Regions from separate parts of the Streptomyces sp. NPDC005017 genome, predicted to be linked through region 1. Evidence: riboswitches for the same ligand, from Rfam matches in the RefSeq annotation. Region 1 holds a riboswitch; the other holds the start of a gene.
The links. Region 1 has a riboswitch for glycine ahead of gcvP (aminomethyl-transferring glycine dehydrogenase). Riboswitches for the same ligand answer to the same signal wherever they lie in the genome.
Positions count from the first base shown of each region.

Region 2: linked by a shared signal. The riboswitch ahead of gcvT (glycine cleavage system aminomethyltransferase GcvT) and the one ahead of gcvP (aminomethyl-transferring glycine dehydrogenase) in region 1 are both predicted to bind glycine.

Region 1 covers NZ_JBIALD010000003.1:9,938-15,047, forward strand. The annotation lists gene ACFYR0_RS05025 (DNA polymerase IV) at 1-738, shown strand, start outside; gene ACFYR0_RS05030 (PRC-barrel domain-containing protein) at 953-1,327, opposite strand; glycine riboswitch at 1,441-1,536, shown strand; gene gcvP (aminomethyl-transferring glycine dehydrogenase) at 1,711-4,596, shown strand; gene ACFYR0_RS05040 (molybdopterin-binding protein) at 4,734-5,110, opposite strand, start outside.
Region 2 covers NZ_JBIALD010000029.1:69,514-74,623, forward strand. The annotation lists gene ACFYR0_RS32150 (enhanced serine sensitivity protein SseB C-terminal domain-containing protein) at 1-215, opposite strand, end outside; gene ACFYR0_RS32155 (enhanced serine sensitivity protein SseB) at 312-1,073, opposite strand; gene ACFYR0_RS32160 (AAA family ATPase) at 1,189-1,863, opposite strand; glycine riboswitch at 2,036-2,129, shown strand; gene gcvT (glycine cleavage system aminomethyltransferase GcvT) at 2,305-3,423, shown strand; gene gcvH (glycine cleavage system protein GcvH) at 3,533-3,910, shown strand; gene glyA (serine hydroxymethyltransferase) at 3,919-5,110, shown strand, end outside.

The sequences.
Region 1 (5,110 bases):
GCCGAGGCCGGTGAGGACGAGCTGGTGCGACTGGTCGGCAGGGCGCACGGGCACGCGCTCTACGCGATGGCGCTCGCGCGCGACGAGCGGTCCGTGGTGGCCGAGCGGGAGACCAAGTCGGTGTCCGTCGAGGACACCTACGACGTGGACATCCACGACCGGGTGCGGGTCGGGCTGGAGGTGCAGCGGCTGGCCGACCGCTGCGTACGGCGGCTGCGGGGGGCCGGGCTGTCCGGGCGGACGATCCAGCTCAAGGTACGGCGCTACGACTTCTCGACCCTGACCCGCTCCGAGACGCTGCGGGGGCCCACCGACGACCCGGTGGTGGTGCGGGAGGCCGCGCTGCGGCTGCTGGAGGCCGTCGACACCACGGGTGGGGTGCGGCTGCTCGGGGTCGGGGTGAGCGGCCTGGCCGACTTCACCCAGGAGGACCTGTTCGCGCAGGCCGCGGGGGAGGCGGTGCAGGTGGCCGAGGACGAGTCTCGCGAGGAGCGGTCGAAGGAGGACGCCGAGGAGCCCCAGGAGCGGCGGTGGGCACCGGGGCGCGACGTCCACCACGCCGAGCACGGGCACGGGTGGGTGCAGGGCAGTGGTCTGGGGCGGGTCACGGTGCGGTTCGAGACGCCGACGTCGGAGGTGGGGCGGGTGCGGACGTTCAGGGTCGAGGACCCTGCTCTTTCTGTGGCGGAACCGTTGCCGCTGGTGCGGGGCCCTGCCGGGCGGGGTGCCTGGTCGTAGTGGTCGACGGGTGTGCGGCTCGGCGCGGAGGGGTTTGGCTGCGGGCCGTTCGTGGCTGGTCGCGCAGTTCCCGCGCCCCTCAGGGGTGGTGGAGGGTGGGTGGGGCGATTCGGACTTCGGCTGCGGGCAGTGGGTGGCTGTCGCGCAGTTCCCCGCACCCCTTGAGAAGGCGTGGTCAGGGGCCCCGGGGCTTGTTTGGTGGGGGAGGGGTGGGTTAGCGGGGGTCTTCCTTGCCTGCGATGTTTCCGAAGTCGCGGTCGGGGAGCGGGGGAGGCGGTGCCACGTCCAGGCCGTAGTGGTGGTAGAGCTGGAGTTCCTGTTCGGGGGAGAGGTGGCGGCCCACCCCGAAGTCGGGTGCGTCCTTGATCAGGGCTCGCTCGAAGGGGACGTGGAGTGTGCCCTCGATCAGTTCGCTGGGCTCCAGGGGGACGAAGGCGTCCCTGGAGAAGAGGCCGGTGCGTATCGCCGCCCATTCCGGCACGCCGGTCGCGTCGTCGAGGTACACCTCGTCGATCGTGCCGATCTTCGTGCCGTTGCGGTCGAACGCCTTGCGGCCGATCAGGTTGCGCGGATCGATGTCGGTCTGCACGAGCCCTCCACTTGGTCGGCACTCATCCGTAAGCACTACGAAAGAGCACATTGGTGAGCCCGGCCACTCGAAGGCCCGCTCGGGAACCGCGCTGGTAGGCTTGCAGAGGCTGCTGACCCCGTGCGGGAGAGTCCTCCGGTAGTTGTCGGAGGCGCCGAAGGAGCAAATCCTCCCCGGAATCTCTCAGGCCCACGTACCGCACGGACGAGGTCACTCTGGAAAGCAGGGCGGGTGTTCACGGTCCGCTCTCACCGACGGTGAAAGCCGGGTGCCCTCCGGGCGTCCGGTGAAGCTCTCAGGTTGAGATGACAGAGGGGGAGGCCGTCGGGGTACCAGCGCCGTGGTGCCCCTCGAAGGTCGCGTCAGACCAGGAGGCCTCCGCAATGACCGCCCAGCGCACGCCGCTCTCCGAGCTCGAACAGGGCATCCCCTTCGAGCAGCGCCACATCGGGCCCGACCAGGAGGCGCGGGCCAAGATGCTCGCGCACGTCGGTTACGGCTCCCTCGACGAGCTCACCGCCGCCGCGGTACCCGATGTGATCAAGAACGCCGATGCCCTGGACCTGCCGGGCGCGCGGACCGAGGCCGAGGTGCTCGCCGAGCTGCGCTCGCTGGCCGACCGCAACCAGGTCCTCGGTTCCATGATCGGTCTGGGCTACTACGGCACCTTCACGCCGCCGGTCATCCTGCGCAACGTCATGGAGAACCCGGCCTGGTACACGGCGTACACCCCGTACCAGCCGGAGATCTCGCAGGGCCGCCTCGAGGCGCTGCTGAACTTCCAGACCATGGTCGCCGAGCTGACCGGCCTGCCCACCTCCGGCGCCTCCCTGCTGGACGAGGGCACCGCGGCCGCCGAGGCCATGGCGCTGTCCCGGCGCATGGGCAAGAACAAGAAGGGCCTCTTCCTGATCGACGCGGACGCGCTGCCGCAGACGATCGCCGTGATCGAGACCCGCGCCGAGCCGACCGGTGTCGAGGTCGTCGTCGCCGACCTGAGCGAGGGCATCCCGGCCGAGATCGCCGGGCGCGAGATCAACGGTGTGCTGGTCCAGTACCCCGGCGCCTCCGGTGCCGTGCGGGACATCAAGCCGGTCATCGACCAGGCCCATGAGCTCGGCGCGCTGGTGACCGTCGCCGCCGACCTGCTCGCGCTGACGCTGCTGAGGTCGCCGGGCGAGCTGGGCGCGGACATCGCGATCGGCACGACCCAGCGCTTCGGTGTGCCGATGGGCTTCGGCGGACCGCACGCCGGTTACATGGCCGTGCACGAGAAGTTCGCGCGCAGCCTGCCCGGCCGCCTCGTCGGCGTGTCCGTGGACGCGGACGGGAACAAGGCGTACCGGCTGGCCCTGCAGACGCGTGAGCAGCACATCCGCCGCGAGAAGGCCACCAGCAACATCTGCACCGCCCAGGTGCTCCTCGCCGTGATGGCCGGCATGTACGCCGTCTACCACGGCCCCGAGGGGCTGAAGGGCATCGCGCGGCGCACCCAGCGCTACGCGACGATCCTCGCCGCGGGCCTGGCCGGCGGCGGTGTCGAGCTGGTGCACGGCGCGTTCTTCGACACGGTCACCGCGCGCGTGCCCGGCCGTGCCGCCGAGGTCGTCGCCGCCGCGCGGGCGAACGGTGTCAACCTGCACCTCGTCGACGCCGACCAGGTGTCGCTCTCCTGCGACGAGACGACCACGCGCGAGCAGCTCGCCGCGGTCTGGGCGGCCTTCGGCGTCGAGGGCGACGTGGCGGCGCTGGACGCTGCCACCGAGGACGCGCTGCCGGCCGCGCTGCTGCGCACCGACGACTACCTCACCCACCCCGTCTTCCACCAGCACCGTTCCGAGACGGCGATGCTGCGCTACCTGCGCAGGCTGTCCGACCGTGACTACGCGCTGGACCGCGGCATGATCCCGCTGGGCTCCTGCACCATGAAGCTCAACGCGACCACCGAGATGGAGCCGGTCACCTGGCCCGAGTTCGGCCAGCTGCACCCCTTCGCGCCCGAGGAGCAGGCCGAGGGCTACCTCACGCTCATCCACGAGCTGGAGGACCGCCTCGCCGAGGTCACCGGCTACGACAAGGTCAGCCTCCAGCCCAACGCGGGCTCGCAGGGTGAGCTGGCCGGTCTGCTCGCCGTCCGCGGGTACCACCGCGCCAACGGCGACGAGCAGCGGACCATCTGCCTGATCCCGTCCTCCGCGCACGGCACCAACGCCGCCAGCGCGGTGATGGCCGGCATGAAGGTCGTCGTCGTGAAGACCGCCGAGGACGGCGAGATCGACGTCGAGGACCTGCGGGCGAAGATCGAGCAGTACCGCGACGAGCTGTCGGTGCTGATGATCACCTACCCGTCGACGCACGGTGTGTTCGAGGAGCACGTCGCCGACATCTGCGCCCAGGTGCACGAGGCCGGCGGCCAGGTGTACGTGGACGGCGCCAACCTCAACGCCCTGGTGGGCCTGGCCAAGCCGGGTCACTTCGGCGGCGACGTCTCGCACCTCAACCTGCACAAGACGTTCTGCATCCCGCACGGCGGCGGTGGCCCGGGCGTCGGTCCGGTGGCCGTCCGGTCCCACCTCGCGCCGTACCTGCCCAACCACCCGCTCCAGCCGTCCGCCGGCCCGGAGACGGGCGTCGGGCCGATCTCGGCCGCGCCGTGGGGTTCCGCGGGCATCCTGCCGATCTCGTGGGCGTACGTCCGGCTCATGGGCGGCGAGGGCCTGAAACGGGCCACGCAGGTGGCCGTGCTCTCCGCGAACTACATCGCCAAGCGCCTGGAGCCGCACTACCCGGTGCTGTACACCGGCCCCGGCGGGCTCGTGGCGCACGAGTGCATCATCGACCTGCGGCCGCTGACCAAGGCGACCGGCGTGAGCGTGGACGACGTCGCCAAGCGGCTCATCGACTACGGCTTCCACGCGCCGACCATGTCCTTCCCGGTGGCCGGCACGCTGATGATCGAGCCGACCGAGTCCGAGGACATCATCGAGCTGGACCGGTTCTGCGACGCGATGATCGCCATCCGCGCGGAGATCGAGAAGGTCGGCGCGGGCGAGTGGCCGGCCGAGGACAACCCGCTGTTCAACGCCCCGCACACCGCGGGCGCGCTGGGCGGGGAGTGGACGCACGCGTACTCCCGCGAGGAGGCCGTGTTCCCGGCCGGCGTGTCGGTGGCCGACAAGTACTGGCCGCCGGTGCGCCGGATCGACCAGGCGTTCGGTGACCGGAACCTGGTGTGCTCCTGCCCGCCGTTGGACGCGTACGAGGACTGACGGCCGGTGGTCCGGGGCCTGAGGCCCTGAGATCGGTCACGGAGAGGCCCTGCCCCCTCGGGGGTGGGGCCTCTCGGCGTACGGGGCCGACGCCGCATGTCGACGAAGCGACCCGAGGGCCGTGCGGGCGCCGGAGGTCAGGTGCGGTCGATGTGTACGTTTGTCGACTTCACCCGGGCCGTGGCCTCCATGCCCACCTCCAGGCCGAGTTCCTCCACGGCCTCGCGGGTCAGCAGGGAGACCAGCCGGTGCGGGCCCGCCTGGATCTCGACCTGGGCGGCGACATCGCCGAGCTTGATCGCGGTGACGATGCCGGGGAAGGCGTTGCGGGCCGAGGTGTACGGCGGTTCGTCGCCCTCGGCGGCGGGCGACGCCTTGGCCAGCTCGACGGAGAACGCGGCAAGGTCGCGGCCCTCGATGACACGGCGGCCGCTGTCGTCGCGACGGGTGGCCACGCGGCCGGCGTCGGCCCAGCGGCGGGCGGTGTCGGGGCTCACGCCGAGCAGCCGGGCGG
Region 2 (5,110 bases), on a different contig from region 1:
ACACAGGGCGCGTAGGAGTGGCCGCCGACGTGCATCGTGCCGTACTGGGCGTCCGGGGAACCCGCCTGGCCGTGCCAGAGCAGCATCCAGACCTGGCCGGAGACGGGCGTCGCGAGGGCACGCAGGAGCGCCTCGTAGGCGTCGTAACGCCCCGGGGTGACCTGGCGCAGCGTGTGCTCGACCGTGCCGGTCGCGGCGGTGCCGCTCGCGCTCACTGTGTTACGCCCCTTCTTCTTCTGACCGGGTTATGAAACCAGGTTATGCCGTCCGGGGGGAGGACCGGGGGAGAGCTCGGTGGGTTCCGTGATCCCCTACTTCTGGAAGAACGGGCGCACCCTCTGCCGCATCCAGTCCCCCACCGGGTCCTGCGCCACGTCCAGCAGGACCAGGTTCACCGGCCACGGGACGGGGGCCTGGGCCAGGGCCCGGCCCAGGGCCGCGGTGGGCGCCGCGAGCGGGTCGCCGTCCAGCTGTGCGAGTTCGACACCGACGAACAGCGCCGGGTCGGCCGTCTCGATCGCGGCCAGACAGCGGCGGGCCGTGCGCACGACCCCGGTGGCGTCGAACTCGGCGGAGGCGGCGGAGAGGAAGGCGACGGGGTCTTCCTGCCAGTCGGGTTCGTACAGGCGGACGCGGCCGCCGCTCGCCGGGCCGTCCAGCGGGGTGCGGCCGGAGCGGCAGAGCTCGGCGACGGCGGCCGGCGGGAGGGGCACGCCGACCACGCCGCCGGGGTTGAGCGCGATGCCGGCCTGCGGGGGCAGACCGCGGGCGAACTCCACGGCGGGGGCGACGGCGTACGACATGTTCGGGCCCGCGCCGAGGCGGAACTGCTCCTCGGAGGTGAAGACCGGGACGTAGGCCTGGCCCTCGATCTCCAGGGTGGGCAGGTCGAGCTCGCCGCTGTCCGGGCCGCCGCCGGACGGCAGCGGCACCCAGACGAAGCTGCGGCCGAGGACCTCGACGAGGCGGGCGCCGGCCGACGGCACGCCGAGGGAGGCGGAGAGCACCTCCTCCAGTTCGTTGCCGGGCCATCCGCCGTGTGGATGGGGGTGCGCCTGCGCCGGGAAGTCCATCTGCTGCCTACCGCCTGCCGTGAACCTGCTGTGGCTGAAAGGCTAACCCGTACGTGCGGCCCGCCCGTCGGCGTGCCCGGCCCATGGGAACGGGCAAGCTCCCACGGCCGGTCCGTCAGCCCGTGAACCCGATCCGGCGCAGGGTGTCCGCGGCGTCCCGGTCGAGCAGGACGGCCGAGCCGCAGCCGCCGGGCAGTGCGCCGCGCTCGACGCGGCGCAGCAGGCGCGCGGCGGCGCCGCGGTGGCGGCGGAAGGCGTAGCGCGAGACCCCGCGGCCGCGCTCGCGCTGGCCGGCCAGGGCCTGCTCGGGGGTGACGTCGAGGAGCAGCAGATGCAGGGTGCCGCCGCGGCGGCGGGCCTCGCGGGTGAGCCAGCCGCGCACCCAGGCCTGGGTGCCGCAGTCGTGCACGACGACGCCCCGGCCGGTACGCAGGGCGCGGCGCAGTCGGGCGTAGTGGGCGAGGCGGACGAGTGGGCGGTAGACGGCGTACGGCAGGAAGCGGGGGGCGCGGGCGTCGAAGCGGTCGCGGGTGTCCTGGGAGTCGATGCGGGTACCGGGCACGGTCCGCCGCATCAGGGTGGACTTGCCGCTGCCGGGCAGTCCGGTGATCACGACGAGGTCGGCGGGGCCGAAGAGCAGGGCGTGCGGGCTGCGGCCGGCGCGCTCGCGCAGGTCGCGGACGACGGGTGCGGAGTGCGCGGGGCAGGCGTCCGTGGCCGGGGCACCGGTCCGTGCGGGCAGCGCGAGGGCCGGGCTCGTGGCGTACGGCGTGGTCCTGTTCACCGTGATCGTCCTCCCCTGGGGCGGGTCACGAGACCCTTGCCCATCGAGTGTAAAGAGACGGTAATCCGGTGCGCCTCCGGATTTCGTGTGCGTAGTGCCACAGCCCGGTTACAGATGCGGCCTGCCCTGCTCGGCGGATGCGTGCAATGATGGGCGCGCCAACTGCATACCGGCCGTTTGAATCCGCGCGGGAGAGTCCCCAGCCCGTCTGGGGCGCCGAAGGAGCAAGTCCCTCCCTTGAATCTCTCAGGCCCCGTTACCGCGCGGGCGAGGCACATCTGAAAAGCGGGCCGCTGCCAGCAGTGGTCCCACCCAAGGTGCAAGCCATGTCCTTCCCCCGCGTCACTGTACGTATGTGTACGGGCGGTCATGGCGAACCTCTCAGGTTCCGATGACAGATGGGGAGGAATGACCTCGCCTGTCGTGTACTTGGGAGACGACCGACCGATGAGCAGTACCGAACTGCGCCTTACCGCGCTCGACGCCCTGCATCGCTCGCTGGGCGCGACGATGACCGACTTCGCCAGCTGGGACATGCCGCTGCGCTACGGCTCCGAGCGCGACGAGCACAACGCCGTGCGGACCAGGGCCGGACTCTTCGACCTCTCGCACATGGGCGAGATCACCGTGACCGGCCCGCAGGCCGGGGCCCTGCTGAACTTCGCGCTCGTCGGCAACATCGCCGCCGTGGGCGTGGGCCGGGCCCGCTACACGATGATCTGCCGGGCCGACGGCGGCATCCTGGACGACCTGATCGTCTACCGGCTGGGCGAGACCGAGTACATGGTCGTCGCCAACGCCTCCAACGCGCAGGTCGTGCTGGACGCGCTGACCGAGCGCGCGGCCGGCTTCGACGCGGAGGTCCGCGACGACCGTGACGCGTACGCGCTGATCGCCGTCCAGGGCCCGGAGTCCCCCGGCATCCTGAAGTCGCTGACGGACGCCGACCTGGACGGCCTGAAGTACTACGCGGGTCTGCCCGGCACGGTCGCGGGCGTCCCGGCGCTGATCGCGCGCACCGGCTACACCGGCGAGGACGGCTTCGAGCTGTTCGTGAAGCCGGAGCACGCCGTGGCGCTGTGGCAGGCGCTGACCGAGGCGGGCGCGGGGGTCGGCCTGATCCCGTGCGGCCTGTCCTGCCGCGACACACTGCGCCTGGAGGCGGGCATGCCGCTGTACGGGCACGAGCTGACCACCTCGCTCACCCCCTTCGACGCCGGGCTCGGCCGTGTGGTCAAGTTCGAGAAGGAGGGCGACTTCGTCGGCCGCGAGGCGCTCACCGAGGCCGCCGCGCGCGCCGAGCAGAACCCGCCGCGGGTGCTGGTCGGTCTGGTCGCCGAGGGCCGCCGGGTGCCGCGCGCCGGTTTCGCCGTGGTCGCGGGCGGTGAGGTGATCGGCGAGGTCACCTCCGGCGCTCCCTCCCCCACGCTGGGCAAGCCGATCGCCATGGCGTACGTCGACGCGGCGCACGCGGCACCGGGCACCGCGGGTGTCGGCGTGGACATCCGGGGCAGCCACGAGCCGTACGAGGTCGTGGCGCTGCCCTTCTACAAGCGTCAGAAGTGACAGTTTCGTAGCACCGCCGCGATGGCGTCGGGCACGTTCGCGCTGCTCACGCACGCCCCGGGCGGTCCCCCTGCATCAGCATCACCTCGCGTACAGGAGAATTCAGGCCATGAGCAACCCCCAGCAGCTGCGCTACAGCAAGGAGCACGAGTGGCTGTCGGCCGCCGAGGACGGCGTGTCGACGGTCGGCATCACGGAGCACGCGGCGAACGCCCTCGGCGACGTCGTCTACGTCCAGCTCCCGGAGGTCGGTGACACGGTGACCGCGGGTGAGAGCTGCGGTGAGCTGGAGTCGACCAAGTCGGTCAGCGAGCTCTACTCGCCGGTCAGCGGTGAGATCACCGCCGTCAACCAGGACGTCGTGGACGACCCGGCGCTGGTGAACTCCGCTCCGTTCGAGGGCGGCTGGCTGTTCAAGGTCCGTGTCGCGGGCGAGCAGGACGACCTGCTCTCCTCCGACGAGTACTCCGCCTACATCGCCGGCTGAGGAGTCGCATGTCCTCCCTGAACACCCCCCTGCACGAGCTCGACCCGGAGGTCGCCGCGGCGATCGACGCCGAGCTGGTGCGTCAGCAGTCCACGCTCGAGATGATCGCGTCGGAGAACTTCGCTCCGCTCGCCGTCATGGAGGCGCAGGGCTCGGTGCTGACGAACAAGTACGCCGAGGGCTACCCGGGCCGCCGCTACTACGGCGGCTGCGAGCACGTCGACGTCACCGAGCAGATCGCGATCGACCGGATCAAGGACCTGTTCGGCGCCGAGTACGCCAACGTCCAGCCGCACTCGGGTGCCTCCGCGAACCAGGCCGCGCTGTTCGCGATGGCCAAGCCGGGCGACACGATCCTCGGTCTGGACCTGGCGCACGGCGGTCACCTGACCCACGGCATGCGCCTGAACTTCTCGGGCAAGCAGTTCGACGTGGTCGCGTACCACGTGGACGACGCGGGTCTCGTGGACATGGCCGAGGTCGAGCGGCTCGCCAAGGAGCACCGCCCGAAGGTGATCATCGCGGGCTGGTCGGCGTACCCGCGCCAGCTGGACTTCGCGGAGTTCCGCCGGATCGCCGACGAGGTCGAGGCGTTCCTCTGGGTCGACATGGCGCACTTCGCGGGCCTGGTGGCCGCGGGCCTGCACCCGAACCCGGTCGAGCACGCGCACGTGGTGACCTCCACGACGCACAAGACGCTCGGCGGCCCGCGCGGCGGCATCATCCTGGCGAAGAAGGAGTTCGCCAAGAAGCTGAACTCCTCGGTGTTCCCGGGCTTCCAGGGCGGTCCCCTGGAGCACGTGATCGCGGCCAAGGCGGTGTCCTTCAAGGTCGCCGCGGGCGAGGAGTTCAAGGAGCGCCAGCGGCGTACGGTGGACGGTGCCCGTATCCTCGCCGAGCGGCTGACGGCCCCCGACGCCCGTGAGGCGGGGGTGAACGTGCTGTCCGGCGGTACGGACGTGCACCTGATCCTGGTCGACCTGCGCGAGTCGGAGCTCGACGGCCAGCAGGCCGAGGACCGGCTCCACGAGGTCGGCATCACGGTCAACCGCAACGCCGTCCCCAACGACCCGCGGCCGCCGATGGTGACCTCCGGTCTGCGGATCGGCACGCCCGCCCTCGCCACCCGCGGCTTCACGGCCGAGGACTTCGCCGAGGTCGCGGACGTGATCGCGCTGGCGCTGAAGCCGTCCTACGACG